3 regions of the Cellvibrio fibrivorans genome follow, and region 2 is predicted to be linked to each of the others. Evidence: predicted binding sites of a transcription regulator. Region 2 holds the regulator's gene; each other region holds the start of a gene.
What was found. Region 2 encodes sigma-54, which starts transcription at its own class of promoters, with help from an activator protein. Its sites were predicted from a motif close to TGGCACANNNNTTGCNNT; they were not measured.
Positions count from the first base shown of each region.

Region 1 (10,418 bases), on a different contig from region 2:
ACAAGCAGCAGCTCCTCGTGCGCAAGTGGTGCGCGAAGGGCGTAAGATCGGGCGCAATGATCCCTGTCCTTGTGGCTCTGGTAAAAAATACAAAAGTTGTCACGGTTCTTTAGAATAATTTTTACTGCCAGAGCCTCGCAATTGCGAGGCTCTGTGTATTTAAGTCGTGTTGATCGAAACAACCTGGTCATGAACAAATATCGAGATTCATATTATGGCAGTTGGTGAATATCCTTTTCCGCACATGCATCCTGTAAAGGGTGTGAAGTTAACCGCTGTGAGTGCGGGTATCAAAAAAGTGGGGCGTCGCGATGTGGTTTTATTTGAACTCGCTGAAGGCAGTGCTGTTGCCGGAGTGTTCACTAAAAATGCATTTTGCGCAGCGCCGGTTACGGTATGCAGGGAGCACCTTGCTGCTGCGCCGATCCGCTTTTTAGTTATTAATTCAGGTAACGCTAACGCCTGTACTGGTGAGCAAGGCCTGCTTGATGCAAAGGCCACTTGTGCTGCGATTGCACAGTTAAAAGGTGTTAAACCTGAGCAGGTGCTGCCATTTTCAACCGGCGTTATCGGTGAGCCATTGCCAGTGCAAAAAATTATTGCTGTAGTGCCAGAGGCGTTGGAAAAAGCGAATGAAAATGGCTGGGATGACGCCGGCGCAGGTATTATGACGACTGACACCCGCCCCAAAGGTTTCAGTCAGCAATTTGAGTATCAGGGCAAGATTATTACAGTAAACGGCATATCTAAAGGTGCCGGTATGATTAAACCCAATATGGCAACTATGCTGGGTTATATCGCAACTGATGCAAAAGTCTCGCAAGCGTTGTTGCAAGAATTAGCGCGTGAAGCCGCTGATAAATCATTCAATCGCATCACAATTGATGGTGATACATCTACTAACGACTCGTGTATTTTAATGGCCACAGGTCAAGTGGATCTGCCTGAGATCAACCGTGCAAGCGGTGAACTTTATGAAAAATTGCGCGACGTTATTATTGCTGCACACATCCATCTTGCCAAAAGTATTGTGAGTGATGGTGAGGGTGCAACCAAATTCGTAACTGTTGCAGTAAGTGGTGGCGCCAATCGCGATGAGTGTCTAGATGTTGCTTACGCCGTGGCGCATTCACCGCTGATTAAAACTGCGCTCTTTGCTTCTGATCCTAACTGGGGGCGCATTGTGGCGGCAATTGGTTATGCTGGTGTTCCGGGTTTGGATGCAACAAAGGTTCGTGTTCACCTAAACGATACGCTGATTGTTGAGCACGGTGGCCGTGCAAAAACCTATACAGAAGAGCAAGGGCAGGCAGTAATGAGTCAGCCTGATATCGCAATTAATATCAATTTGGGCCGTGGTGAGTTTGCAGAAACGGTATGGACTACTGACCTCTCATATGAATATGTTCGCATTAATGCGGACTATCGCTCTTAGTTTTTTGTAGATTATCGTGGCTAAATTAGTTCGTGTTGCTGTCGGTGTTATCGTTAATGCCGACGGCAAAATTCTTATCGCCAAACGCCCGTTGAGCGCTCACCAAGGTGGCTTGTGGGAGTTTCCTGGCGGTAAGGTTGATGCGGGTGAGACCATCGAGCGCGCACTTGTGCGTGAGTTGTACGAAGAGCTCGCGATTGATGTGCTTGCCAGTCAACCATTGATTCAGATTCGCCACCATTACCCTGATAAATCCGTTCTGCTTGATGTCCATAAAATCACCCAATTTCTGGGCACTCCTATCGGCAACGAAGGTCAACCAATCCAGTGGGTTGATGCTAAAGAGCTGAACAAATTTGCGTTTCCTGCAGCTAATCGACCCATTATTTCAGCAATTAATTTGCCGGAAAAATATGCGATTACGGGGGCTTATCTTGATAATGTTGATTTTATGGTGCGCCTGAATCGCGTTTTGGCGATGGACCTTCGTATAGTGCAATTCCGTGTAGCTGATTTTTGTGTGAATACGCATAAATCCTTATTGGATGAAGCAATTCAAGCAGTCAACCAATCAAATGGACGTTTGGTAATTAATAGTTCGCTTACGGATTTTAATCTCCTAACTCATTCCCTCCCGGATAAAAAATTAGGATTACATCTCAATCACCATCATGCGGCAGCAATTAATGCGCGACCAGTTGGGCAGGAGGTGCTGTTTGGTATCTCGTGCCACAACGCTGAAGAGATCACCCACGCGCAAAATATTGGTGCTGATTATTTACTCTTATCTCCCGTATTACCGACAGATTCACATCCATCTGCCAAGTTGCTTGGGTGGGAGTCATTTTCTGCTTTGGCGGAGCTAGCCAATATTCCGGTTTATGCATTGGGCGGCGTGGGTGAAGAGCATATAAAAACTGCCCAGTCTTGCGGCGCACAAGGTGTGGCTGGCATCAGCGCCTGGTGGTGATTTCCAATGCAATCACAAGCAAAATCTGTTAATGATTTGTCTCATCCTCTGAATTGATATCCAGATTGTCCCCCGCAATTCGGTGGCTTTCACTGGCCCATTCACCTAAATCAATCAAACGGCAACGGTCGCTGCAAAATGGCCGGTGCGGAAATTCGTCATTCCATAGCACTGTCTTTTTGCACGTAGGGCAAGCGAGTTTGAGTGACGTTAAATCAGAGTTCAGTGTGGTATTTTGCATAAATAATCAGTTCGTTTTTGCAGTGGATTGCGCTAATTCGAGATAAAGCTGGTGGAGTTTTTCAACCTGGGCATCCAGCTCATCAATACTGCCATGGTTTTGGATAATGTCAGTCGCCCGCGCGCAGCGCTCCTGCCGCGAGAGTTGGGTTTGCATAATGGCCTTTATCTGCGCTTCATTGCTTTTGTCGCGGTGGCTTGCGCGTTCAAGTTGGTGTTGTTCACTGGTGTCGATTACCAATATGCGATCAACTAACTGAAATTGCTGCGTTTCCAGCAGTAACGGCGATGCAAGAATGGCGTAAACACTCATTGCCCCTGCGAGCTGCCGGCGAATCTCTGTATTAATTATCGGGTGGAGTAGCGATTCAAGCCATTGTTTTTCACTGGGATTAGAAAAGATAATTTCACGCAGTTTACTGCGTTGTAGATTGCCTGTTGCATCCAGAATAACAGGTCCAAAATGTGCAGCAATTTGTGTTAATGCCGGTGAGCCCGGCTCAACTACTTCGCGTGCGACCACATCTGCATCGACAACCAGTATGCCGCGCTCAATAAATCGCTTGCTGGCTTCTGACTTGCCACTGCCAATGCCGCCAGTAAGTCCAATAATCAGAGGCATTTTTTTACAGCCTAATGTGCTACAAAAAGTTTTAAGTAGGATTGGTTGATGGTGTCACCCCAGATAAATGCAATCCAGCCAGCAATAGCCAGGTAGGGGCCAAAGGGGATGGGAATATTTTTATCGCGGCCGCGGATAACAATCATGCTGATACCAATAACGGCACCAACCAGAGACGATAACAAAATAATCTGCGGCAACATTTGCCAGCCCATCCAGGCTCCGAGCGCGGCAAGTAATTTAAAATCGCCGTAACCCATCCCCTCTTTACCAGTCAGCAGTTTAAATACCTTGTAGACAGACCAGAGTGCCAAATAACCTGCTATCGAGCCCCAGACTGCACTTGGCAGATCGGTAAATGTACCAAAACTATTTGCTATCAAGCCGAGCCAGAGTAGCGGAAGCGTTATGTCGTCGGGTAACAGATAAGTGTCAAAATCAATCATGGTCAACGCTATAAGCGACCAAGTAAATATCAACGCGGCCAATCCATTCCAATTAACACCAACATAATAAATAACCGCGACAGACAGCAAGCCGGTTGCCAATTCGATTATCGGGTAGCGAGCAGAGATCCCTGCTTTGCAGTTGGAGCATTTACCGCGTAAGAACAAATAGCTAATAACTGGAATATTTTCCCAAGGTTTAATCTTGTGACCGCAGTGAGGACAGCGGGAAACAGGAACCATCAAATTAAATGGTTCCTGTTTTGAATCGTTTGCGGGAAGGGCGGCTATGTCGCCATCATTAGTTATAAAATCACGACATTGGTTTTGCCAATCGCGTTCCATCATTTTTGGCAGGCGGTAAATAACAACGTTTAAAAAGCTGCCGACGAGTAAGCCAAGAACTAAGGTGCAAGCCAAACCCAATAGTGGATAGACTTGCAGAGCTGAAAAAAATGTCACGTTTATACAACCGCACCGAGTTGGAAGATAGGCATATACATGGCAATCATTAATCCGCCTACCAGCACACCTAGCACTGACATTATTAAAGGTTCGAGTAATGAAGTGAGGCTATCGACCATATTATCTACAGCTTCCTCATAATAAACGGCAACTTTGTCTAGCATCGCATCCAGCGCACCTGACTCTTCACCGATTGCGGACATCTGAATTAATAATGTTGGAAAAATACCTTTTGCTTTTAATGCGGTATTTAATTGAATACCGGTTGAGACATCGTCTCTTACTTTTATTATTGCATCTGCATAAATTCTGTTGCCTGCCGCGCCAGCAACCGAGGTAAGTGCATCAATCAAAGGAACACCTGCAGCAAATGTTGTGGCCAGTGTGCGAGCAAACCTGGCCATCACAGAAAGATATAAAATTTGGCCTACAATAGGAAATTTTAACATGTATTTATCTACGGCATATGCAAAGGCGGATGAGCGTTTAACACCTTCTTTAAATGCAAAAATAGATGCAATCATGCCCACTAAAATCATGAACCAATACGCTTGAGCAAGCTCTGATAAGTGCAATACAAATAGTGTGAAAGCGGGAAGGTCTGCGCCGAAACTACTAAAAGTTTCGGCAAATTGAGGTACAACTTTTACTAATAATATTCCAGTAACAATAATTGCAACAGCGACAACAGCAATAGGATATGTCATTGCTTTTTTTATTTTAGCTTTCAGTGCTTCCGTTTTTTCTTTATAAGTCGCGATGCGATCCAGCATGGTTTCCAGCGCACCTGACTGCTCTCCTGCATCGACAAGATTGCAAAAAAGATCATCGAAGTATTTGGGGTGTTCCCTTAGTGAGTTTGCAAAGCCTCCGCCAGCGGCAACACTATCGCGGATCTGTAATACAAGCTTGCGCAAATTAGGGTTCTCTAGCCCATCGGCAACAATGTCGAAGGCTTGGACCAGAGGCACACCTGCTTTCATCATAGTTGCCATTTGGCGAGAAAAAATAGCTATATCCGCAGGCTTGATTGCCTTGCCACTAGATCCGAATAAGGGCTTCGCCTTTTTCGACACGGATCGTGTAGTGATCCCTTGTTTAGCCAACAGGGTTTTTACAATAGTCGGGCTGCCACCGTTAATTTCGCCCTGAATCTTATTCCCTTTCTTATCTACACCTTTATACACATAGGTATTGGTTGTTGGGATTTGTTTTGCCTTTGCTACTGCGGCTTTCGATTTTGCTGCAGACGAGCTGGCTGATTTTGTTGTAGATGCTAATGCCATGGAATTAATCCTTGGTGACTCGGTTGGCCTCTTCGAGGCTGGTTAATCCCATTGCGGTCTTGCGCAATGCGGATACCCTAAGATTATTAAAGCCAGCTTCCTTAGCAGCACGCGCAATTTGAAGTGAATTGCCTCCTTCCATTATAAGGTTGGCAATCAGGGGGGTGATGCGAACCACTTCATATACCCCTACTCGTCCTTTATAACCACCATTGCATTTTTCACAGCCAACAGGGTGAAAGAGCTGGAATTCTGCGCGCGGAATGCCTATTTCGTCAAATCCCTCCTGAGTGAGAATGTCTGCCGGAATATCGGTTGCAGGCTTTTTACAAGCAGGGCACAAACGGCGCGCAAGTCTTTGGGCGATAATAAGGCTTACGCTGGTAGCTACGTTAAATGCAGGAACGCCCATGTTAAGCAGGCGAGTCAACGTCTCTGGTGCTGAGTTGGTGTGTAGGGTAGATAACACCAAGTGACCCGTTTGCGATGCTTTAATTGCAATCTCAGCTGTTTCCAAGTCGCGAATCTCACCGACCATGATGATATCCGGGTCTTGCCGCAAGAATGAGCGCAGCGCTTCTGCAAACGTAAGGCCCACGCGCGCATTCATTTGTACCTGGTTAACGCCCTCCAAGTTAATTTCCACAGGGTCTTCTGCCGTTGAAATATTTACCTCGGCGGTGTTAAGAATATTCAGGCCTGTGTAAAGCGATACGGTTTTACCGCTGCCCGTTGGCCCTGTAACCAGAATCATACCCTGCGATTGCGCCAGTGCATCCATGTAGAGTTTCTTCTGGTCATCTTCATATCCAAGAGCATCGATCCCCAGTTTCGCTGAGCTTGGGTCAAGGATACGCAGTACAATTTTTTCGCCAAACAGTGTTGGCAGAGTGTTTACACGGAAGTCGATTGCACGGGTTTTGGATACCTTTAATTTAATACGTCCATCTTGTGGTAAGCGCCGCTCGGAAATATCCATTTGCGACATTACTTTCAAGCGGGCTGCCATTCTATAGGCGAGATTCACCGGAGGGCGTGACATTTCATGCAGAACGCCATCAGTTCTAAAGCGGATGCGATAACTTTTCTCGTAGGGCTCGAAGTGAATATCGGAAGCTCCACCTTTTATTGCATCTAATAAAACTTTGTTGATGTACTTAACAATAGGAGCTTCGTCTGCCTCATTTGAGTCGTCTGCGGTAGGTGCTGTATCTATAGTCTGTACATTTAGATCATCAAGGTCATCATCCAAGCCGCCCAGTGCATCGCCCAGCGTTTCCTCCTGGGAGTTGAGGTATTTGTCGATTGCTATGCGTAATTTGTCTGCCTCTACCAGAACAGCTTCGGTGTTAATGCCGGTATTGAATTTAATTTCATCCAGAGCATGCAAGTCGGTTGGGTCGGTTACTGCCAGAAACAAGCGGTTGCCGCGTCTTGCTATGGGCAGTGTGTGGTGCTTGCGTATTAACTTGTCATCTACCAGTTTTTGAGGAAGCAAATCTTTGTTGAGGGCATCCAAGTCGAAGACAGGTGAACCGAACTCCTCGGATGCAACCCGAGCGAGCGTGCGGGCATCCAAGATTCCATTGCTTACCAGGTGCTGGGCAAACGGGATGTTTTCTTTTTTTGCCTGGTGGACTGACTTGCTCGCCAATTCGGCATCTATCAGCTTGTCAGCCACTAGCCTGCGGGCAAGACCATTTAGCATTGTAGGTGTTGGGCTATTCATTCGTTATTACCGCTGCTACCTATATTTGGATATTGGTTGGATAACTTTATATTACATCAGCCGATTAAGCTTAGTGGATTTAGTTTGTTATGCCCGATGGATTCGCGTTTGATGACTATTTTGTAGTTCATAAATTGAATGGAGTGACAAAAACTGTCACTTGTTGTCAAATCAGGTGAGCGGTGGTTGTTGAGTGTGAATATGGACGAGCAGTAAATGTTGTGCATGGCCAGCATTTACTGCTGTTTTTAAATTCTTCTGAATGTTGGTATGTGATTTGCTTTTAAACATGTGTTGTTTTACTTTCCGCCCCCCTAAAAAGTCTGGAGATTTGTGATGAAAAAAACTTTACAGAAAGGTTTTACTTTAATCGAATTGATGATCGTAGTAGCGATTATTGGTATTTTGGCTGCAGTAGCGCTTCCTGCTTATCAGGACTACACGATTCGCGCCAAAATTACGGAGGGTGTTGGTTTGGCGTCAGCACTGAAATCTGATATGTCCAGTATGTATGCATCAGATGGTATGCCTGGTGTTGCTGCATTTGCAGCGCAAGTAGCCGGTGCTGTGCCACAATCTAAATATGTAACTAGCATCGCTATTGCTCCTGCTACTGGTGTTGTAACCATAACCTATAACGGCGCAAACATTGGTAATGCTGTAGGTGCAGCTCCTACGTTGGTTTTTACTCCTTATTTAAATGCAGCAGGTGTAATCACCCAATTAGCTGCTGCTGCTGCTGGGGCTACTGGTTCTGTTGACTGGGCGTGCGCATCTACCACAAGTGTTCAGGCAACAAACCGCGGTTTAGCTGGTGCTGTTGCAGGTACTTTGAATCCAAGATTTGCTCCTGCAGAATGTAAGTAACTTAGTAAAATAATTTTCAAATTGTTTGATGCAAAGACCCTTATCGCGCTGCTGTGGTAAGGGTTTTTTCTTTTGTCACCTCCTGTAATTATGCCATTTATATGTTGGTTCTATGAAGCTGATTAATGTAACTGCACGCTCTAAACTAAAAGCTGCTGCGCTGCATTTTTTCATTACATCAGTTGTAGCGTTGTTAGTGTGGCAGCTAATTATATTTTGGTACCCTGGCGAGTTGATGCAAGTTCTAGATAGCTTGGTCGCCTATAAAATCATTATAGTGGTGGAGTTGATTTTAGGGCCATTAATGACCTTGGTGATATATTCCCCTGAGAAATCAATAAAAGAATTATGCTCTGATTATATTGTGATTGGTGTCATTCAATTGGGCGCTCTAGTGTATGGTGTATCTATAGTGGCCGCAGCCCGTCCAGCATTCTTGGTGTTGGCAAGGGATCGGGTCGAAATTATTAGGCCTCTAGATATAGGTGAATTTGAAGCTGGATGGCCTGAGGATTTACCGATGACTCCTTCTTTATTCGCTAGCACTCAATACCTGTGTGTTACCTTCCCTAATGATTCTGAAGGGAGGAAAAAAATTCTGCTTTCTGTTTTGGCAGGCAAAGATATTCATCGATTACCACAATACTATCGTCAATGTCTGGATGGGGAGTGGTTCAAGGATGCTAAGAAAATAGAGCTATTGGAAGATATTGTGAAGAAAAATGATTTAGATGTATCTATGCTCAAAAATGCCTTGGTTGAATTTAAAGATTGCGGTTGGTATCCGCTAGTTGCTCTTGTTGAAATAAAAACCGCTATCGTTTGTCCGGATGGGAATAATGTAAGAGCTTATCTTGACTTTGATCCCGGCTAAGTTTTCCATATTTATGGTCAAAGGTATTAGCAGATTTAGTTATGAAACCCTCATAGACAAATCCACCGCCCGGCAGTGCTTCGTCAATCCACCAATAGAAATATAATCCACCCCAGTCTCTGCTGTCGGAATTAATGTATGCTCATTAATATTTCCCGAAGCTTCCAGCTTTGCGCGCCCCGCATTAATCGCTACTGCTTTTTTCATATCATCAATACTGAAGTTATCCAGCATGATGATGTCCGCATTCGCTGCCAGTGCTTGATCTAACTCGGCAAAGTTTTCCACTTCGACTTCAACTGGTTTGCCTGGCGCAATAGCCCGTGCAGCAGCGACGGCCTTTTCAATTGCACCGCAGGCAGCGATGTGATTCTCTTTGATCAAGAATGCGTCATATAAACCAATACGATGATTATGGCAGCCGCCGCAGGCAACTGCATATTTTTGTGCGGTGCGCAGGCCAGGGATGGTTTTACGGGTATCGAGCAGTTTCACCCCGGTGTGGGCGACTTGATCCGAGTATTGTTTGCTGATGGTTGCGGTGCCGGAGAGAGTCTGCACAAAATTCAGTGCGGTGCGCTCCCCGGTGAGAAGGCTACGGGCGCTACCTTGCAAGGTAAATAACAGACTATTGGCTGCTGCGTTTTGGCCATCTTCTACATACCAAATGATCTGAACCCGCGGATCCAGTTGGCGAAATACCTCTTCAACCCAGGCTTTGCCGCAAAAAATACACTGTTCACGGGTGATTATGTTTGCTTTGGCGGTTTGCTCAGTGGGAATTAATTGGGCGGTGATATCGCCAGGGCCTATGTCTTCAGCAAGGGCTATTGCTACGCTTTTGGCGATATTTTCAGCTAGATTTGGTAGGTTTTTGCTGTATATAGGATTCATGTTGTATGTCGAATAATTGAACATTGTGAGGTTGAAAATCGGCAGTTTTGGCGCTGCACTCTTCGGCTAATTCCAAAATCTACTTAGAAAACCATAAGATGATGCGTTAGTTATAGCCTTTTGTGATATGGCTCTCGATCTTATCATTTGCCTACTTGATGTGTCTTTCCCTTAGTTATACTTCAACTACGCAAGTTTTTACTAATGGTAATCCGCCATGTCCGAACATATGAAATCCGACCCCAAAAAGGTTGTTCACTTAAATGTAGAGCGCAATTCCGCTGCTAATTCGCAAGTGGCACTTGCTCGTTTGCCTGCCGCTATGCACGCCCTGCGTGATAAGGCGCGGCAGCAGTTGCAATTATTTCTACGTGAATTGTTCGATAAAGTCGATGATGCCATGTTTGAATTGGCCGACAAAGCTAACAACAATCACGATCAAAATATCTTTTTTGACTCAATGCGCGAGGTGCGCATCCGTCGCCGTGCGATGGAGACTTCATTTTTCCGCAGCATTGATATCAGCTTTGCCCAATTACTTGATCCAAGTGCTTATCGCGATGAAAAGCCATCCGGTGAAAAATCGGTCT
Region 1 covers NZ_JAVDVX010000007.1:275,435-285,852, reverse strand. Annotated here, with positions in the region: gene secA (preprotein translocase subunit SecA) at 1-118, shown strand, start outside; gene argJ (bifunctional glutamate N-acetyltransferase/amino-acid acetyltransferase ArgJ) at 215-1,435, shown strand; gene J2X05_RS18360 (Nudix family hydrolase) at 1,452-2,405, shown strand; gene yacG (DNA gyrase inhibitor YacG) at 2,434-2,646, opposite strand; gene coaE (dephospho-CoA kinase) at 2,653-3,267, opposite strand; gene J2X05_RS18345 (prepilin peptidase) at 3,279-4,175, opposite strand; gene J2X05_RS18340 (type II secretion system F family protein) at 4,178-5,464, opposite strand; gene pilB (type IV-A pilus assembly ATPase PilB) at 5,469-7,193, opposite strand; gene J2X05_RS18330 (pilin) at 7,530-8,060, shown strand; gene J2X05_RS18325 (hypothetical protein) at 8,173-8,934, shown strand; gene nadC (carboxylating nicotinate-nucleotide diphosphorylase) at 8,974-9,828, opposite strand; gene J2X05_RS18315 (DUF1631 domain-containing protein) at 10,046-10,418, shown strand, end outside.
Region 1: a site for sigma-54 is predicted at 7,460-7,477, ahead of J2X05_RS18330 (pilin). Genes of this name have one in related genera too.

Region 2 (10,418 bases):
AGGTATCTTTGCCGGAAATACCCATATCCGCCGCACCAAATTGCACGTAAGTGGGAACATCCGCACCGCGCAACAATAATAAGCGCACGCCCGGTTGGGTAGTTTCAAATACCAGCTTGCGGCTTTTTTCCATATCTTCCAGCGGTTCAATACCTGCTGCTGCAAGCAGCGGTAACGTCTCTTCCAGAATGCGCCCTTTGGTAAGTGCAATGGTCAGGGTTTGGCTCATGGCATATACCTCCTTATGAACCTTTTACGCGGCGCACACTGGCACCCAGGCTTTGGAATTTTTGTTCAATAGCTTCATAACCGCGATCGATGTGGTAAATGCGGTCGATCAGGGTTTCGCCGTCAGCAACCAAACCGGCAATAACCAAACTCGCAGAAGCGCGCAGATCGGACGCCATCACCGGCGCCGCTTTCAAACGCTCGACACCAGTGACAATAGCAGTGTTATGCTCCAGCTCTATATGCGCACCCATGCGGTTCAATTCAGCAACCTGCACCAAACGGTTTTCAAAAATTGTTTCAGTAATATGGCTCACACCTTCAGCGACGGCATTCATCGCCATAAATTGCGATTGCATATCGGTGGGGAATGCCGGGTAAGGTGCGGTGCGCAAGCTCACGGCTTTGGGGCGTTTGCCGTGCATATCCAGCGCGATCCAATCTTCACCCACCGTGATATCGGCACCCGCTTCCTGCAATTTCAAAATTACCGCTTCAAGGATGTCGGCGCGGGTATGGGTCAGTTTGATTTTGCCGCGCGTGGCTGCAGCAGCCACCAGGTAAGTCCCAGTTTCGATCCGGTCAGGCATCACACTGTATTCGCAGCCATTCAATTTTTCGACACCGTAAATGGTCAGACTGGATGTGCCAATGCCTTCGATTTTTGCGCCCATGGCTACCAGCATATTAGCGAGATCGACAATCTCGGGTTCGCGCGCGGCGTTCTCAAGCACGGTTTTACCTTCAGCCAATACCGCGGCCATCAGCAGATTTTCAGTACCGCCAACGGTGACCATATCCATCAGGAAATGGCAGCCTTTTAATCGGCCATTGGAGCGGGCGCGTATGTAACCGCCATCAATTTCAATGGTTGCGCCCATCGCCTCAAGGCCGCGCAAGTGGATATCCACCGGGCGCGAACCGATTGCACAGCCGCCGGGGAAAGACACATTGGCTTCACCATAACGCGCCAGCAAAGGCCCGAGCACCAGGATCGAGGCGCGCATGGTTTTTACCAGTTCGTAAGACGCGGTGTAGGAATTGATGGTATTAGGATCGACGATCACTACGTGCTCGCCCTGAATTTCAATCGTCAAACCCAGGGTGCGCAACAGCTGCACCATGGTGGTCATATCTTTTAAATGGGGAACATTGCTTAAACGCACTTCGCCATCAGCCAAAATAGCGGCGGCCAAAAGTGGCAGTCCTGCATTTTTGGAACCGGAAATACGCAATTCACCCGTAAGCGGCCCGCCGCTCGCAATTAAAAACTTATCCATCACAACCCTGATAACAAAAAAGAAAAAAAATGCCGGCCCGGCTTATGCCAGTGCCTGCGAAATGAAGTTATTACTGCTGTTGTTGCTGTTGCATCCACTGTTCAGGTGTGAAAGATTTAATGTAATCCACCGCGTGGATACTGCGGTCAGCGAATTGCGCACTAAGGGTAGACAGCACCAACTGCTGCTTTTTAACAGGAGTCAGACCTGCAAATGCAGGGCTTACAACAACCAGGCCGATATGGTCGCCCATAACGTCTACAGATTTCACATCGCAATCGGGGATTTGGCTTTCGATCAGCGTTTTGATTTGTTCAGCTTGCATAGATTACTCGATAGGGAAGTCAGGCCAGCTATGCCTGCTACAAAGGCAGACATAATATAGCGATAAGTAAATAAGGCGCGCAGTTTACCGGAATGTCGCCCGTATCGCACCAATAAACCCGCATGCAGAACTCTCTGGGCCAAAAAGCAAAACCCCGGCTCTTGGCCGGGGTTTGATGGTGATTCAATCGGTGCAGGAGCACTTAGGCATCAGCCAACCAATTAGCAATCACTTTGTCGATGTCGCCATTGTACTTTTTGAGACTAGCCTTGAATTGGCCACTGAACGATTGACCCAAATTAACACCATTGAGCACCACATTGATCAGCTTCCACTCACCCGATTTTTCTTTGCGCATGGTGTAATCCAACTTGTGTGAAGCACCTTCTATCGCTACTTCTTGCTTCACGATATGACGGGCAGCATTAACTTCGTTGACACCGGCAATTGTCACCTTGCTATCTGCATAACCCAGTACACCCTTGGCAAGTGACTTTACCATGCCGTCTTTAAAGACTTTTTGAAACGCCTGGCGCTGTGCCGGAGTAGCTTGTTTGTATGCTTTCCCCATCACGGATGCAGAGATAAATGGAAAATTCACTACATCATTGAGTGCCCCCTCAACTTGTGCATAGTAGGCATCGTCAGCAGTTTTTTCAGTGTTTTTTACCTTAACCAAATCAAACAATTTTTGCGCAACGGACTCCACAATCATTTGTGGGGATTGGGTTGCAGCCGCTGCAGGTGCCTGTGCCATAACACTGGTACCAAGCAACATGGTTAAGCCGAAAACAACACCAGAGACTTTGGTGAACAAATTTTTCATCGTAGAACCTTCCATTAATTGATGTGTGGTCATTAAGTCAGAGATGGCCTTATACCGAGACTCAGACAGCGCGAATTCCTTATGGTGCCATTCTTTATAAGTTGCTTATGGATGTGGCGGTTTATTAAACCGGAGACGCGGTGAGCAGGTTTGCGGCGCGCACTATACCATTTACATCTGTGCCACCAAAACTCGCACACGGGAAAAAAGTCACAAACATCCCTCGCCTTGCACAGCCTGCCCGTTATAATGCCCCACCTTGTACTGCCATCACTGGCGTAAACCGTTATTTTGGAAGTGTTTTATGGCTGCTTTTGACTATGTCAGCTCCGCCTTGCGCACCATCCGTCTGGAAGCCGAAGCAGTGACGGCGCTGGGTGCACGTATCGACGGCCAATTTACTGCCGCCTGCGAACTCATTCTTAATTGCGCCGGCCGCGTGATAGTTACGGGCATGGGCAAATCCGGCCATATCGGCAAAAAAATCGCCGCGACGCTCGCTAGCACCGGTACTCCCGCATTTTTTGTACATCCCGGCGAAGCTAGCCATGGTGATTTGGGCATGATTACCAAGAATGATATTGTGCTTGCGATTTCTTACTCGGGCACATCGAGCGAAATTGTCACTCTGCTGCCGCTGCTCAAGCGCGCTGGAATTAAAATCATCAGCATGAGCGCCAATGCACAATCAACCCTTGGCGAAATCGCTGAAGTTAATCTCGATATTAGTGTTGTCTTCGAGGCCTGCCCACTCGACCTAGCACCCACATCCAGCACTACCGCAACCCTGGTAATGGGCGACGCATTGGCGATTGCACTGCTCGAAGCACGCGGTTTTACCGCGGAGGATTTTGCGTTCTCCCACCCCGGGGGCGCGCTTGGGCGCAAACTGCTGTTGCGCGTTGCCGATGTGATGCACAGCGGCGACGACATTCCGCGCGTAGCACCCGATACACCTATGTTGGACGCGCTGATGGTGATGTCAGAAAAAGGCTTTGGCATGACCACGGTGATGGATCAGGGAGGTAATTTGCTCGGCATTTTTACCGACGGTGACTTGCGCCGCAGTATCGACAAAGGTGTGGATATACGTACCGCCAAAGTGGGTGAACTGATGAATACCCAACCCAAAATGCTGCGTGAAAATACGCTGGCCGCTGAAGCGCTCGCATTAATGGAACAAGCAAAAATTAATGTATTACTCATCACCAACGAACAAAAGGCGCTGGTGGGTGTCGTAAAAATCAATGACCTGCTGCGTGCAGGTATTATCTAAAAAACGGAATTACCGCATGAACCCTGAATTGCGCGAACGCGCCGCCCGCATCAAACTCTTATTACTGGATGTGGACGGCGTACTGACCGATGGTCGCCTTTACTTTGGCAACAACGGCGAAGAATTTAAATCCTTTAGCACACTTGATGGTCAGGGCATTAAAACCCTGCAAAAGTCCGGGGTAAAAGTGGGGATCATCACCGGTCGCACCAGCAATCTGGTCGCCCGACGCGCGAGCGATTTGGGTATCAATATCCTGGTACAGGGGCGCGAGGATAAATGGGAGGCATTGCAGGAGATACTGCAGGAGCATCCAGTCGCATTGGATGAAATCGCTTTCATGGGCGATGACTGGCCAGATCTGGGTGTAATGACCCGCGTCGGCCTCGCATTTACCGTCGCCAATGCCCATGTCAGCGTCGCGGCACGTGCCCACTGGCAGAGTCGCGAGCGCGGCGGCGAAGGCGCGGTGCGTGCCGCGTGCGATTTGTTAATGCAAGCCCAAGGGACGTTTGATGCAGCCTTGGCGCCCTATCTCGCGAACAACGGTGAAGACTAGACGATGAACCTGTTGCAGCGCGCTTACCGAATTCACCAGTATGTGCCAGCACCATGGCTAATCGCCTTCGCGCTGGTGATTTGTTTTTTTGCTTTTTCATTGCGCCAGAAAGCAGAACTGGTGGGCTACGAATATGACGCCAGTGGCTTTCCCCAAACTTATATGAAAGCCGTGGAAACTCGCGAATTCGATGCCCAAGGCAAATTGCACTACCAATTATCAACACCGCAAGTCACCCATTACCAGGCAAATCCCGATGGCCCTTCGAATGCGGATTACACCCTGATCGAGCGCCCGGATATGGCGTTTTACGATGCCGAAGCTAATGCTCCCTGGCTGGTCAGTGCCAGCACTGGTCGCAGTGAAGCAAATGGCCAGTTGATCCGCCTGCTCGACAATGTCCTGATTCAGCAACAGACCCCTTCGCAGGGGCTGATCCAAATCACCACCAGTGAGCTACAGGTGCGCGCCAGTGAACAATTCGCGGAAACTGACAAAGCTGTTAATATGCGCAGCGCTAAAGGCCAGATAGACGCAATAGGTATGGATGCTGACCTGGCGCAGAGTCGGCTTCAGTTAAAGTCCCAGGTTAAGGCTGTTTATGATCCCCGTTAAATTCCGTTTTGCCCTCGCTCCATTTGCGCTAGCGATTGCTGCTGTTTTTGTCAGTTATAGCAACACTGCCCTGGCTTTGCCCGGCGACAAAAATGAAACTATTCGCGGTTCGGCGGATAATCTGACCGTCGACCAGAAAAACGGCGTCGCCACCTATACTGGTTCAGTGAAAATCCAGCAGGGCTCACTGGTGATTTCGGCAGACTCTATCGTGATCCACACCAATCCCGACAGCAGTGTTGAAAAAATGATCGCCACCGGCAACCCGGCGCGCTTCCAACAGCAACCGGAAAAGGATCAAGGTGTAGTCACCGCCGCTGCCAAACAAATTACTTATACCCCCAGCAATGAGCATCTTGTGTTGATTGAAGATGCATCGGTCGAGCAAAACGGTGCGGTCATGAGTGGCCCGCATATCGATTACGACTTAGTAAAAGAAGTGATGAAAGCGGCGGGCAGTAATGGTGCATCGGGCAGCGATGGCCAGCGGATCGAAATCGTGATCCCACCCAAGGCGGGCAAAACTGAAACCAGTAACGACCAGCCCGCTGCCGCATCCAGTGCAGCCCAATCCTCATCAACTGAAGCAACCCCTTAACTCATATGCCCAGCCTGCACGCACGCCATCTCGCAAAAAGTTACAAAAAACGTAAAGTCGTTATCGACGTCTCGATTACTGTGGAGAGCGGCCATATCGTCGGCCTGCTCGGCCCCAATGGCGCCGGTAAAACCACCTGCTTTTATATGATTGCCGGCCTGGTGCCCGCCGATAATGGCAATGTATTAATTGACGACCGCGATATTACCCAACTGCCCATCCACGGCCGAGCTCGCGCCGGCATCGGTTACTTGCCACAAGAAGCCTCGATTTTCCGCAAGCTGACCGTCGCCGATAACATCATGGCAATCCTCGAAACCCGCAAGGATCTGGATCGCACCCAGCGCCAGGAAAAGCTCGAATCATTGCTTAATGAATTTCACATCACCCACATCCGCGACAGCCTGGGGATGGCACTTTCAGGGGGCGAACGCCGCCGGGTAGAAATCGCTCGTGCGCTAGCGACCGACCCCAAATTTATTTTGCTCGATGAACCTTTTGCCGGAGTTGACCCCATCTCGGTCAACGATATCAAAGAAATTGTGCGCCATCTTAAGGACCGCGGTATTGGCGTGCTGATTACTGACCACAACGTGCGCGAGACACTGGATATATGTGAGACCGCCTATATTGTAAGCGAAGGCCACATTATTGCCGAGGGCGATGCCGAAACCGTACTCAGCAACAGCAAGGTGCGTGAAGTCTATTTAGGCGAGCATTTCCGTCTGTAAAGGTGGCTAAACCCGTCACCACCAGTGTTACCAACCGCCCGTCAGCAACACCTTCGGCAACACACAAACAACTTGACAAGTAACATTCTTTGATCATTAGGCATAAAGCTTGCTTAAGCTTATTGCTTGCGCGCCAAACCCTGACTAAACTCCACCTATCTGATGTTTTCCATCCTGCGTTATAAGGGTTTGTCGTTCACACAATGAAGCAATCTCTCCAGCTCAAACTCGGTCAGCAGCTGACCATGACTCCGCAACTGCAGCAGGCAATCCGCCTACTGCAACTATCGACATTAGACCTGCAGCAAGAAATCCAGGAAGCGCTTGAATCCAATCCTATGTTGGAAGTGGAGGAAAGCTTCGACAGCCCCAGTAGCACCAATGATTACGAAGGCAGTGAGCTGGATAAAGCGGATTACACTCGCCAGTTAGAGATCGCTGCTGAAGCCGGTACTGACCACGGCACTGACTTTACCGCGAGCGAAAATTTCTCCTCCAGCAGCGCCGACAACTACAGCGAAACCAATAGCTATACCGAAGGCGGTGAAAGCTTCGGTGAAGGTGAGAATTTTGGTGAAAGTGAGAGTTTTGGCGATAGTGATGTGTACGGTGAGGGCGACGGATTTAGTGCGGACGCCGGCGAATGGAGCGATTCCATCCCCAGTGACCTCCCCGTCGACACGAGCTGGGATGATGTTTACCAATCATCATCCAGCAGCAGCTCAAGCAATTACGACAACGAAGACAATGATTTTGAAAGTCGCCGCGCCGCAACTGATTCGCTCTACGACCATCTGATGTGGCAGTTAAACCTGACGCCCATGTCGGATCGCGACCGCGTACTGGCGATGGCAATTATCGATGCGGTGGAACCGAGCGGCATGCTGTCCATCACCATCGAAGAAATTTTTGAAGGTATGCGCAGCGATTTTGAAGAGCTGGAACTCGACGAAGTTGAAGCGGTGCAACACCGCTTGCAACAGTTCGATCCTTGCGGCGTATGCAGTCAAAATCTATCTGAGTGCCTGTTGGTGCAATTGCAACAATTTGATCCGAAAACACCGTTTTTAGACTCGGCAAAATTAATTGCCAAACAATATTTGCCGGTGCTCGGCAGCCGCGATTATCGCCAGCTGATGCGCCGCACCAAATTGAAAGAAGCTGAATTAAGCCAGGCAGTGGCATTAATTCAAAGTTTGAATCCGCGCCCAGGCGATATGATCGCCAATGGCGATACCGAATATGTAGTACCTGATGTATTCGTTGAAAAACGCGATGGCCGCTGGATAGTGGAACTCAATCCGGATATTGCGCCGCGCTTGCGCATTAATTCCGACTACGCCTCTATGGTGAAACGCGCCGACTCCAGCACCGACAACACCTTCCTCAAAGATAATTTGCAGGAGGCGCGCTGGTTCTTAAAAAGTTTGCAAAGCCGCAATGAAACCCTGTTAAAAGTGGCGAGTTGTATTGTGGAAAAACAGCGCGGCTTTTTGGATTATGGTCCTGAAGCGATGAAGCCATTGGTGCTGCACGATATTGCTGAAATTGTTGAGATGCACGAATCGACTATTTCACGTGTCACCACCCAAAAATACATGCACACACCACAGGGTATTTTCGAGCTGAAATACTTTTTCTCCAGCCATGTCAGCACCGACAGTGGTGGCGAATGTTCATCAACTGCAATTCGCGCGATTATCAAAAAATTGGTAAGTGCCGAGAATCCGAAAAAACCGCTCAGCGATAGCAAGATTACCGACCTGCTCGCCGAGCAGGGGATTCAAGTGGCACGCCGTACTATTGCCAAATACCGCGAATCACTCAATATTCCGCCGTCGAATGAACGCAAAACTATTTAGCTATTTAGTTGTATTAGTAGTACCAATAAAGTTCGGATCAAAAAATCACTGATGTAATGCGAGGTTGTGCCAGTCGCAACCGTTTTGTTTCTAGCGAGAGGAAGTATCTATGCAAATAAATATCAGCGGTCGTCATGTAGAAGTTACCGATTCCATGAAAGAGTATGTAACCAGTAAAATTGAGCGCTTAACGCACCACCATGACCGCATCACCAGCACCAACGTTATCCTCTCGGTAGATAAACTTATCCAAAAAGCAGAAGCCACTATCCATGTCAGTGGCAAAGATGTATTCGCTGAAGCTACTCATGAAGATCTGTATGCCGCGATTGATGCACTGGCTGATAAACTTGACCGCCAATTGATTAAACACAAAGAGAAGATGCGCAGCCATCGCTGAGTGCGCGATAGCTCGCCATCGTTAACTGAACCTACGCCGCCATCGCCACCTTGCGATGTCTGCATTATTTATTGAGAGATGCCCAGCATCACCTTGTCATGCAAATTCAATCCCTGATCAGCCCCAGCCGCACCCTCTGCGGCGTCGAAGGGGGCAGCAAGAAACGCGCACTGGAGTTGCTCGCCAACACCATTGCGCAGGATATCCCCGATATTGATGCCGATGAATTGTTCCGCCGCCTGATTGGCCGCGAGCGCCTCGGCTCCACTGGTATTGGCCACGGAATTGCAATCCCCCACTGCCGTATTGAACACTGTAAAGGCACTGTGGGTGCACTGATTACCCTGACCGATCCAATCGACTTCGATGCAATAGATTCGCAACCGGTCGATATTCTGTTCGCGATGCTGGTGCCGGAAGATGCCCACAGCGAACACTTGCAAACCTTGGCAGCACTGGCTGGCGCACTGAACAACGCCGAATACCGCCAGCGCCTGCGCGCCTCCAAAACTAATGAAGCGCTCTATGATGCAGCGCTAACAACCTCGTAAACAGGATTTATATGCATCTGGTGATCGTCAGTGGCTTGTCTGGTTCGGGTAAGAGTACGGCACTCCATGTCCTTGAGGATGTGGGGTTCAACTGTATCGACAACTTGCCCGTCAGCCTGCTACCTGCGTTGGTTGCCCAGATCCAGATCCACAAAGATGACCAACACCGCTTTGCCATTGGTATCGATGTGCGCAATGCCTGGCAAGATCTGGCTATCTTCCCGCAGATGATCAGCACCCTCAAAGAAGCGCATCTGCCCTTCCAGACCCTGTTCCTCGATTCTCAACCACCGGTATTGATCCAGCGATTCAGTGAAACCCGCCGCAAGCATCCGCTGTCAGATAAACATACTAGCCTGGAAGAGGCGATCAGCGCTGAGCAGCAGCTTCTGGAGCCCATCCGCGATTGTGCTGACCAGATTATCGATACCAGCCACCTGAATCTGCATGAGTTGCGCGATCTGGTGAAAGAGCGGGTCGTGGGCCGCAGTGAATCGACCATGGCTATTTTGTTTGAATCCTTTGGCTTCAAACACGGTGTACCCGTGAATGCCGATTTGGTATTTGATGCGCGCTGCCTGCCCAATCCACACTGGAAGCCCAATCTGCGTCCGCAAACCGGCAAGGATCAGGAAGTGATTGAGTTTCTGGAAGAGCAAATGACGGTGAGGGAGATGTACGAAGATATCGAGCATTACCTGACCCGATGGCTGCCCCGCTATCAGGCCAACAACCGCAGCTATATCACTATTGCAATCGGTTGTACTGGCGGCCAACACCGCTCAGTCTACTTGTCGGAGCGGCTGCAAAAACATTTCGACCACAGTTTTAGCGATGTTCAAGTTCGCCATCGCGACATTAACAAACACAAAAAACCCTAGATCATGCAGACCGAAACGCTCGATATCATCAACAAGCGCGGCCTACATGCGCGCGCCGCCGCCAAGCTGGCGACCCTTGCCAACCAATTTCAGGCCAAGGTACTCGCACGCGTGGGCGAAGGTAACTGGGCCGATGCCAAGAGTGTTATGTCGTTGATGCTGCTAGCCGCTAGCCAGGGCACTGCTCTGGAAGTCAGCGTAGAGGGCGATGATGCTGATGCCGCGCTCTGTGCTATCCGCGCACTGATTGCCGACCGCTTTGAAGAAGGCGAATAAATAGCCTATT
Region 2 covers NZ_JAVDVX010000008.1:37,969-48,386, reverse strand. Annotated here, with positions in the region: gene hisG (ATP phosphoribosyltransferase) at 1-229, opposite strand, end outside; gene murA (UDP-N-acetylglucosamine 1-carboxyvinyltransferase) at 243-1,508, opposite strand; gene J2X05_RS18820 (BolA family protein) at 1,579-1,833, opposite strand; gene J2X05_RS18815 (MlaC/ttg2D family ABC transporter substrate-binding protein) at 2,036-2,659, opposite strand; gene J2X05_RS18810 (KpsF/GutQ family sugar-phosphate isomerase) at 2,964-3,935, shown strand; gene J2X05_RS18805 (KdsC family phosphatase) at 3,952-4,494, shown strand; gene lptC (LPS export ABC transporter periplasmic protein LptC) at 4,498-5,109, shown strand; gene lptA (lipopolysaccharide transport periplasmic protein LptA) at 5,096-5,707, shown strand; gene lptB (LPS export ABC transporter ATP-binding protein) at 5,713-6,438, shown strand; gene J2X05_RS18785 (RNA polymerase factor sigma-54) at 6,642-8,300, shown strand; gene hpf (ribosome hibernation-promoting factor, HPF/YfiA family) at 8,410-8,700, shown strand; gene ptsN (PTS IIA-like nitrogen regulatory protein PtsN) at 8,799-9,251, shown strand; gene rapZ (RNase adapter RapZ) at 9,263-10,132, shown strand; gene J2X05_RS18765 (HPr family phosphocarrier protein) at 10,136-10,408, shown strand.

Region 3 (10,418 bases), on a different contig from region 2:
AGCGCACCACCATTACTTTGTAGCCCAGTGCGTGGGCAACTTCTGGGTTCTCGCCGACGGCGCGGATAATTAATCCCAAACGTGTGTAACGCATCACCACAAATACAGCGGCAAATAAAATAAACGAGAGATACACCAATAAATCCTGCGCAAATAATGCCTGGCCGATAAGTGGGATATCGCTTAAAAACGGAATCGCAATTGGCGCAAAACCAGTAACGGTTTGGCCTACATAAGCGGCGCCAAGAAAAGCGCTTAAGCCTGTGCCGAAAATGGTGAGTGCAAGGCCGGTGGCGACTTGATTGGAAATTAAAGTGAGTGCGATAAACGCAAAAATTAATGAGACAAAAATACCTGCTGCAACGGCAGCGAGCACTCCCAAACCCAAACTACCACCCGCATAAGCGGCGATAAATCCGCAGGCGGCACCCACTAAAATCATGCCCTCTTGCCCGAGGTTTAATACGCCTGAACGCTCCGACATCATCGCGCCCAGCGCCACTAACAGCAGCGGCGTGCCGGTGCGCACCATTGCGAAGAGAATATTTTCGATCAAACCTATATCCATAAAATCTTACCTGTGTTCTTAATTTTATTGCGAGTTATTGAGTGATAGCTGAAGGTTTAACGCTGCGCGAATTCGGTACCACGCGATAGCTAATCAACAAGTCACAGGCAAGCAGATAGAACAGCAACATGCCCTGGAATAATCCGGTGATGGATTTTGGTAAACCCTGATCGATTTGCGCCATCTCGCCGCCGAGATAAGTCAGCCCTAGTAAACAACTGGCGAGCAAAATGCCGAGCGGATGCATGCGCCCCATAAACACCACAATAATGGCGGCGTAACCATAACCAAGTGAAAGCGTGGGGATCAGTTGCCCTACCGGACCATTGGTTTCAGAAATCGCTGCTACCCCGGCCATGGCGCCACTGAAACACAGCAGCAACCAGATTAATTTTTTGCTATTAAATCCCGCAAAGCGCGCAGCGTTGTGGTTCTCGCCCATCACACGCAATTGAAAGCCGAGTAGCGTGCGCGTGAGCACCACCCAAATCACCACCAACATAAACAGCGCAATAAAAATGGCGATGCTCACGCGATAATCCTCAAATAACACCGGTAATAATGTCTGGCTCGCAAACAGTGCTGACTCGGGAAAATTAAGCCCGTCTGGATCTTTCAGAGGGCCATGCACTGCCCAGAGCAATAAATTTACCGCTATATAATTGAGCATAATCGTGGTGAGAATTTCATTGGCGTTGAATCGTGTCAGTAGAAGCGCCGCAATTGCCGCCCAAGCCATACCGGCGAGTGCACCGCTGGCGATAATCACCGGCAGTACCCAAAAGCCTTCGCTCTCCGCCAGTTGTAATGTCACCGCTCCACCAATTAATGCACCAAAAACAAATTGGCCTTCAGCGCCGATATTCCAGATTTTTGCTTTAAAGCAGAGTGTTAAACCAATTGCACAGAGCAACAGCGGTGTGACTTTTACCGCAAGCTCAGAAAGACCATAGAGGTCGCTGATCGGTGCAATAAAAAACGTGTAGAGGCTGCCGAGCGGTGGGCGGCCGAGCAATGCAAATAATAAGGCGCCGGAAATTAGCGTTAATAAGAGCGCGAGCAGCGGCGACAAATACACCATCAGCTGCGAATCGTGCAGGCGTTTTTCAATGCGCATGGGCCACCTCCGCCGCAGCAGTGTCTGTAGAGATGCCTGTAGATAGAGTGCCAAAATTCCCGGTCATCCACTGGCCGAGTTGCGCGAGTGGGACAGCAGATTTTGGTGCGAGCGGTGATAAGCGCCCGCCGCACAATGCGCCGAGTCGATCAGCCAATAAATAGAGTTCGTCGAGGTCTTCGCTGATCACCAAAATCGCGGCGCCTTTGTCGCGCAATTTAATCAACTCCTGGTGGATTAAATTCGCAGCGCCTACATCAACGCCCCAGGTAGGATGAAAACACACCAACACGTTTGGATTCTGCAAAATCTCGCGGCCGATAATAAATTTTTGCAAGTTACCACCGGAGAGACTTTTGGCGCTGGCCTCGGCGCCTGTTGCTTTGACTTTGTAAGTTGAGATGATCTCGGCAGCGCGCGCTTTTATTGCGGGCCAATTCAGCCAGCCGAATTTTCCGGTTTGGTTGATATAACTGGTTAACAAATTATTTTCGGTCAGACTCATATTGCCGAGAGCGCCGCGCCCGATACGGTCAGCGGGGACAACGCCTAGCCCCATATTGCGCCGCTCCTGCACACTGGTATTGCCAATATCTTTTCCGTGAAAAATTAAACTGCCGCTATCGCTGCCCAGCTCGCCATTAATTAAATCCACCAATTCATCTTGCCCGTTACCGGCAACCCCAGCGAGGCCGAGAATTTCGCCCGCATGTAATTGCAATTCAATATCCTGCAAGTGAATAGCAAAGGCATCGCGCGGTTTTACTTCAATCTTATCGAGTGCGAGCAGGCATTCACCGGCGTTGCCAGCGGGCATGGTGTCTTGTAATTCCAATTCATCGCCGAGCATCAAGCGCGCCATTTCGCCAGGGCTGGTTTCGCGGGGAATACAGGTGCCCGTCACCTTGCCGCCGCGCAGTATGGTGGCCTTGTCGCAGAGTGCATTTACTTCGTGCAATTTGTGCGAGATAAATAAAATGCTGCACCCTTTGTGCGCGAGTTTTTTTAATACCTCGATCAGCTGCGCTACCTCGGGGGGAGTGAGTACGGCGGTGGGCTCATCGAGAATTAAAAGTTGGATGTCTTGCAACAGGCAGCGAATAATTTCTACGCGCTGCTGTTCACCGACCGACAGGCTGTGTACGAGGCGGTCAGGATTTATCGCGAGGCCGTATTCATCGCCCACCGCAAGAATGCGTGCGCGCAGTAAATCGAGCGTGCCGTATTCTGCAGGCGTTAAATAGAGCGCGATATTTTCGGTCACTGTTAATGTTTCAAATAACGAGAAGTGCTGGAACACCATGCCCATGCCGAGTTGGCGAGCGTGAGCCGGGCCGGTGATGTTGACCTCGCGATCATTCCAGGTCATTTGCCCGGAATCGGGTTTTACTACACCGTAGATCATTTTCATCAGCGTACTTTTACCCGCGCCGTTTTCCCCCAGCAGCGCATGAATTTCCCCTGGCGCCACTTGCAGGCTCACCGCGTCATTCGCGATGCAGCCCGGATAGGCTTTGGTGAGGGAAAGCAATTCAAGGCGCATGGCCTTTTTTTCAGACATAAACCAACTCGCTCATAAACCTGACTATCTGGACAAAAAGATAGACTGGTTTGAGCAAATTGCATGCCAGCGCCTGCGAAATACCTGCCTCTGTAAAAAACTCATAAAAAATTGTCTATCTGGCCAGACTTTTGCTTTGGGTGATAAAGCGAGGATGGAGAGAAAGCGGTTTGGCTGAAATCGGCTATAACCATTTAAAGGTTCTTCGCCCTGAATCATGGGTCGATCTGTTGGAGGAAAGTCTGTGCGGTTTGTGGTGAACAATGTTCCAGTTGAGTTGGCGGAGGCAGCGGCAGATCTGACGCTGTTGCAGTACCTGCGTAGCCAGCAGCATCTGATGGGCACCAAAGAGGGTTGCGCCTCGGGTGATTGCGGCGCCTGCACTGTGTTGGTTGGCCGCAAAGGCGTGGATGTTATGGCTTACAGCACAGTCAACGCCTGTATTTGCCCGCTCGGCAGTCTGCAGGATTGCCATATTGTGACGGTAGAAGGTTTGGCGGCAGCGCCGCAAGAAATGCATCCTGTGCAGACGGCGATGGTGGAATGCCACGGTTCCCAGTGCGGTTTTTGTACGGCCGGTTTTGTTGTGTCGCTCGCGGGACTGCAATTGGCGGGCGGCGCGGATTTGGCCGAGGCTGATATTGCGGTGCAACGTGCAGCGGTGATTGATGCAATCTCGGGCAATTTGTGTCGCTGTACGGGTTATCGCCCGATTATCGATGCCGGCCTGTCCGCCCTTAAAAAACCTGCCCAAGTGGCCAGTTTTGTGCAAAATTGGGTGCCATATGCACCTTTAGCGGGCATAGATGGCGAGCCTGCGCGCGCTTACGGCAGAAACTTGTCCGATGGCGTCAGCGATTATTGGCAGCCACATACCGAAGCGGCACTACAGCATTTGCTGGTTGAATATCCGCAGGCGCGCCTTGTTGCCGGTGGAACCGATTTGATGCTGGAAGTTACCCAGCAATACAAGTCACTTCCGCAACTGATTGACCTTAATCGCATCGACAGCCTCTGCGCAATCCACATCAGTGACGATGAGGTTGTATTAGGTGCAGCGGCAAATTACAGCACTATCGAAAAAGCGCTAGCGAATCTCTCGCCGGAATTTGTTGCATTGCTCGCACGTTTGGGCTCGCGCCAAATTCGCAATCGCGGAACGCTAGGAGGCAATATTTGTAATGCCTCGCCGATTGCCGATGCTCCGCCGTATCTATTGGTGATGGATGCCGAGCTGGAAATAGTTGATAGCAGTGGTAATGCTCGTCGTGAATTGCTGACGAATTTTTATCGCGACTACAAAAAAACAACGCTGGGCGTTGGTGAATATCTCGCGCGTATTCGCATTGCACGTGCGCAACTCGCACAGCCACTCAAATTATTCAAAATCACCAAACGCTATGAAGACGATATTTCGGCAGTGATGGGGGCATTCTGTTGGGGTGGACAAACGTCTAACGAATTTAAAATTGCCTTTGGTGGAATGGCCGCGATTCCCAAGCGTGCCAGCATGACCGAACAATTTTTATCTAATACGGAATGGTGTGTGGCGGGTGATGTCGATGAAGAGATTCTTGCGCAAGCCTGTGATTTGTTGCACAGCGAATTTTCGCCCTTGAGCGATGTGCGCGCCAGCGCTGCTTACCGCATGGCCATGGCCTGCAATCTGCTCAAAAAAGCCTGTTATGAATTTGCGGCTGAAGCCTCGGGCAAAGCGCTTGAAACGAGGTTGTTTAGCCATGCGTAGAATCGTTGTTAATGCCGAATTATCGCCCGCTACTCATACGGGCAGTGCCGCCGGTGGAGTAGGCCATTCCATCGCGCATGAATCCGCACACAAACATGTGCAAGGTACGGCGGAGTATGTGGATGATTTACCGCTTATGCCCGGCACTTTATTTGTCGCCACCGGCCAATCCAGTAAACCCCATGCGCGTATTCGTGCGCTGGATTTGTCTGCGGTTAAATCCGCTCCCGGTGTTATTGATGTCATTGTGCAAGGCGATATTCCCGGCAAAGTGGATGTCGCACCTGTGTATGCGGGTGACCCCTTGCTTGCCGGTGATGTGGTGGAATTTATTGGGCAACCGATTTTTGCGGTGGCTGCGACCAGTTTTGTGGAAGCGCAACGCGCCGCACTCCTGGCAAAGATTGATTATGAAGAGTTGCCAGCGCAATTAACGGTGGAAGATTCACTCGCCGCACAAAGTTTTGTTTTGCCGCAGCACCAATTGCTGCTTGGCGACCCGGAGGCGAATATCGAATCCGCACCACATCAACTAAGCGGTGAGATTTATGTGCGTGGGCAGGAACATTTTTATCTGGAAGGACAAATCAGCGAAGCGAGACTGACGGAAGATGGCGGCATTCATGTTATCAGCTCATCGCAACATCCCACGGAACTGCAAAAATTAGTCGCTGAAGTATTGGCGATTCCATTTCATTTGGTGGTCGCTGAAGTTCGCCGAATGGGCGGGGGATTTGGTGGCAAAGAAAGTCAGGCCGCACCGCTCGCATGTATCGCCGCATTATTTGCACAGCGCAATCGCCGCCCGGTGCGCTACCGCATGCCGCGCCGCGATGACATGATCCAAACTGGCAAGCGTCACGATTTTTTAAATCGCTGGAAAGCAGGTTTCGACAGCGACGGAAAATTACTCGGTGTGGATATGTTGCTTGCGGGCAAGTGCGGGTTCTCACCGGATTTGTCGGAAGGCATTGTCGATCGCGCCATGTTCCATGCAGACAACGCCTACTTTTTAAATAACGCGCGCATTCTCGGCCTGCGCTGCAAAACTCACACAGTGTCCAATACCGCCTTTCGCGGTTTTGGTGGCCCAAAAGGGATGATGGCGATTGAAACCCTGCTAGAGGATATAGCGCGCGCACTTGGCAAAGACCCGCTTGATGTACGCAAAGCTAACCTCTATCAACCGGGTACGGATGAAACGCCTTATGGACAAAAAATCGAGCAACATGTATTGCCAGAATTAATTGAGCGCTTGGAAAAAAGTTCTGATTATCGCGCGCGCCGCGTCGCCATCACCGAATTTAATAACACCCATCGCACGCTTAAAAAAGGTATTGCCTTAACGCCGGTAAAATTTGGTATTTCCTTTACTGCCAAGCATCTCAACCAAGCTGGTGCACTTCTGCAAATTTATACCGACGGCAGTTTGCTGATTAACCACGGCGGTACCGAAATGGGGCAGGGGCTCTACACCAAAATCCAGCAAATTGTTGCCAGTGCATTTGGAGTGAGCGTGCATCGCGTCATGGTGTCATCGACACGTACGGATAAAGTGCCCAATACTTCACCCACGGCGGCGTCATCCGGTACTGATTTAAATGGGATGGCCGCCAAAGATGCCTGCGATAAAATCAAAGCCGATTTAATAGTGTTTGCGTGCGAGCATTTTAAAATCACGGCGGAACAAATCCAATTTAACAATGATGTGGTTGTGCTCGGTGAACAGGAGTTGGCTTTTCCTGCGTTTATCAAACTTGCTTACCTCAATCGCGTTGCGCTGTCGGCAACGGGGCACTATCGCACGCCCAAAATTTTCTATGATCGCGCTACCGCTAAAGGTCAGCCGTTTTTATATTTCGCCAATGGTGCAGCTGTGTCTGAAGTGACGCTCGATTGTTTGACGGGTGAATATAAAGTTGAACGTGTGGATATTTTGCATGACGTTGGTAAATCATTAAATCCTGCCATTGATATAGGCCAGATTGAAGGTGGTTTTATCCAGGGTATGGGTTGGCTGACCACAGAAGAATTATTGTGGGATGAAAAGGGCCGCATTATTTCCAATAGCCCTGCAAATTATAAAATTCCCACGGCGTTTGACGTGCCGGACATTTTTAATGTGGAATTATTTGATGAGCCAAATTTGGAAAATACCATACATTTATCCAAAGCGGTGGGTGAACCGCCGTTGATGTTGGCGATCTCGGTGTGGGCAGCGCTGCGCGATGCCTGCAGCAGTACGACTAATTATCAATTCAGCCCGCGTCTGGATACACCCGCAACACCCGAGCGAGTTTATTGGGCACTGCAAGAGTGCATTGCGTTTAATCAACCTGGTGAATCAAAAGCGTTAGTAACAAGAGGTGCAATCTAATGGCAATCCTCAACTGGTCAGCGGCAATCCAACACTGCCAACAACGTGGCAGTGGTTATGTGATCGCCACCATTATTAACACTCAGGGTTCAACACCGCGCGATGGCGGCAGCAAAATGGTGATCACCACCGATGCTACTTACGACACTATCGGCGGTGGCCAGTTGGAATTTTTATTGGTGCAGCAGGCGCGTGAACTGCTCGCGCAAAATAAAACCTGTCAGATATTAAAACCCATCCCGCTTGCAGCCGAAGCGGCGCAATGTTGTGGTGGCAATGTGACGGTAATGCTTGAAGCCTTTGCGGCCTGCAGTTGGCAGATTGCACTCTTCGGTGCAGGGCATGTATGCCAATCACTGGTGACTATTCTTGCGGGGCTGCCGTGTCAGGTTCGGGTTATCGATAATCGCCCGGAATTAATGACCAATAGTTTGCCAGCGAATTGCCGCTACGAATTTTATGCCGATCCCACTGAAACAATTGCGCACTTACCGGATGATGCCTGGGTGATTATTTTTACCCACGATCACGCCTTGGATTATGCACTGTGCAAAACATTGTTATCCGATCAGCGCTGGGCCTACGCAGGCATGATTGGTTCGCAAACCAAAGCGCTGCGTTTTCGCAAACGTTTGGTGGATGCCGGATTTGCAGCCCAAGCAATCGAAAAAATCTACAGCCCGATTGGTCTGCCTGAAGTAAAAGGAAAATTGCCGATGGAAGTGGCGGTATCCATAGCGGCGCAATTGCAAAGCTTGTATTACCAGCGTGTGACAGTGCAGTCAGGGCTCTCAACTTCATGGCGCGACATTAAAACGATTATGCAAGTGCAAAAGACAACGGGAATCTTGTGTGAATAGAGTGCGATTTTTAAAAGGATTGAATGATGACGCTAACTGAATTTAACGCCTTACCAAAAGAAGACGCTATGGCGGCGCTCTACGGTTGTTGCCATTGCCAATCCTGGGCAAAACATGTGGCTGAACGGCGCCCCTTTGCTAATTTGGAAAAACTATTGACCACTGCCAATTGTTTTTGGACGGGTGTGGAGGAAAAGGAAATTCTTGAGGCTTTTTCCGGCCATGCGCGCATTGGCGATATCGAGTTACTCCGCTCCCGTTATGCGGGGCGTGCCACGCAAGAGCAGGGTCAGGTGTTGCAGGCGAGTGAAGCGGTTATTCAGGCGCTGTATCAGCTCAATAAGGAATATGAAGCAAAAAACGGTTTTATTTTTATTGTTTGCGCGAGCGGTAAATCGGCAGAAGAAATGTTGCGTTTACTTCAGGACAGAATTGATAACCCGCGTGAAGTGGAATTACAAAATGGCGCCTGTGAGCAGGGGGAGATTACACGTTTGCGCATCGCCAAATTAATTGATGGTTAATAAATGATTGACGGAAAAAGATTATGAAAAAAGCAGCTATCACCACCCACATTTTAAATTTGGACGCAGGCAAGCCTGCTGCCGATGTGCGGGTTACTTTGCATCGTCTGGACACCAATCTGCCCATTGCCAGCGCCACAACCGATGCTGATGGTCGCATCATGCACTGGGAAAATGATTTCACATTACAAGCTGGTTCCTATCTGTTGTATTTCGCCATCGGCGATTGGTACCTGCAACAGGGGAAAAACAGCTTTTATCCGGAAATTCAAATCAGTTTTCAGGTGGTTAATGTGCACGAGCATTATCACGTACCGCTACTGCTGAATGCTTATGGCTATTCAACCTATCGCGGCAGCTAGATTGATGATGGGAATCGTCACTCCTGCGAAAACAGGAGTCCAAGTTGTTGACAGTTATGGATACCCGCGTTCGCGGGTATGACGAAGTAAATATTTTAAGTTCTAAGGCTGGTTATGACTGCTTCTGATGTAAGTGCATTTCGCACGCGAATTTTACATTTTACTGATGTGCCTGATCCGCTTACGGGTGCGGGGATGGAATACTTTGACGATGGCGTGTTGCTGGTGGAAAACGGACGCATCAAAGCGCTGGGTAGTGCCGAGGATATGGCGCGGCAGGGGCTGGATTTGCAGCAGTGCCGCCATACGCCCGAGTACTTATTGATGCCGGGGTTTATCGACAGCCATATTCACTATCCGCAAACCAGCGTGATTGCCTCTTACGGCGAACAGTTATTGGATTGGCTGAATAACTACACCTTTCCGACGGAATTGCAATTTTCTGATCCTGATTTTGCTGCTGTTGCTGCCGATGCCTTCTTAAAATTCCTGTTACAAAATGGCACCACTACGGCGATGGTGTATACCACAGTGTTCGCCCAATCAACGCATGCATTTTTTTCAGCCGCCGAAAAAATGAATATGCGGATGATTGCCGGCAAAGTGATGATGGATCGCCATGCGCCTGCAGAATTATTGGATACCCCGGCAAGCAGTAATGCCGATTGCCGTGAATTAATTGAGCTATGGCATAACAACGGGCGTTTGCAGTACGCATTGACACCGCGTTTTGCACCCACTAGTTCACCTGAACAATTAGCAGTAACGGGACAGTTGTATCGCGATTATCCCGGCATTTATTTGCAAACCCATCTCTCGGAAAACCAACAGGAAATCGCCTGGATAAAATCACTTTATCCGGGCGCGCGCGATTACCTGGATGTCTATGACTATTACGGTTTGCTGGGGCCGCGCAGTGTATTTGGCCACGGTATCCATTTAAGTGATGCAGAAGTTGTGCGCATGGTGCAGACACAATCCGGTGTTGCATTTTGCCCTACATCCAATTTATTTCTCGGCAGTGGCCTGCTGAATATGGCGCGCTTGGAGGCCGCAGGAATTCCCGTAAGCCTGGCTACCGATATTGGTGGTGGCACCAGTTTTTCGCAATTGCGCACCCTTGCCGAAGCCTACAAGGTATTGCAACTGCAAGGGCAATGTTTGCATCCGTTAAAAGGGTTTTATATGGCTACATTGGGTAATGCACGCGCCCTGCAATTGGATCATTGCATCGGCAATTTTGAAAAGGGAAAGGAAGCAGATTTTATTCTTATCAATTTGGGTGCAACACCTTTACAAGCG
Region 3 covers NZ_JAVDVX010000004.1:344,186-354,603, reverse strand. Annotated here, with positions in the region: gene J2X05_RS12840 (ABC transporter permease) at 1-568, opposite strand, end outside; gene J2X05_RS12835 (ABC transporter permease) at 603-1,685, opposite strand; gene J2X05_RS12830 (ABC transporter ATP-binding protein) at 1,675-3,246, opposite strand; gene xdhA (xanthine dehydrogenase small subunit) at 3,491-4,993, shown strand; gene xdhB (xanthine dehydrogenase molybdopterin binding subunit) at 4,986-7,370, shown strand; gene xdhC (xanthine dehydrogenase accessory protein XdhC) at 7,370-8,230, shown strand; gene uraD (2-oxo-4-hydroxy-4-carboxy-5-ureidoimidazoline decarboxylase) at 8,254-8,754, shown strand; gene uraH (hydroxyisourate hydrolase) at 8,778-9,116, shown strand; gene guaD (guanine deaminase) at 9,231-10,418, shown strand, end outside.
Region 3: a site for sigma-54 is predicted at 3,367-3,384, ahead of xdhA (xanthine dehydrogenase small subunit). Genes of this name have one in related genera too.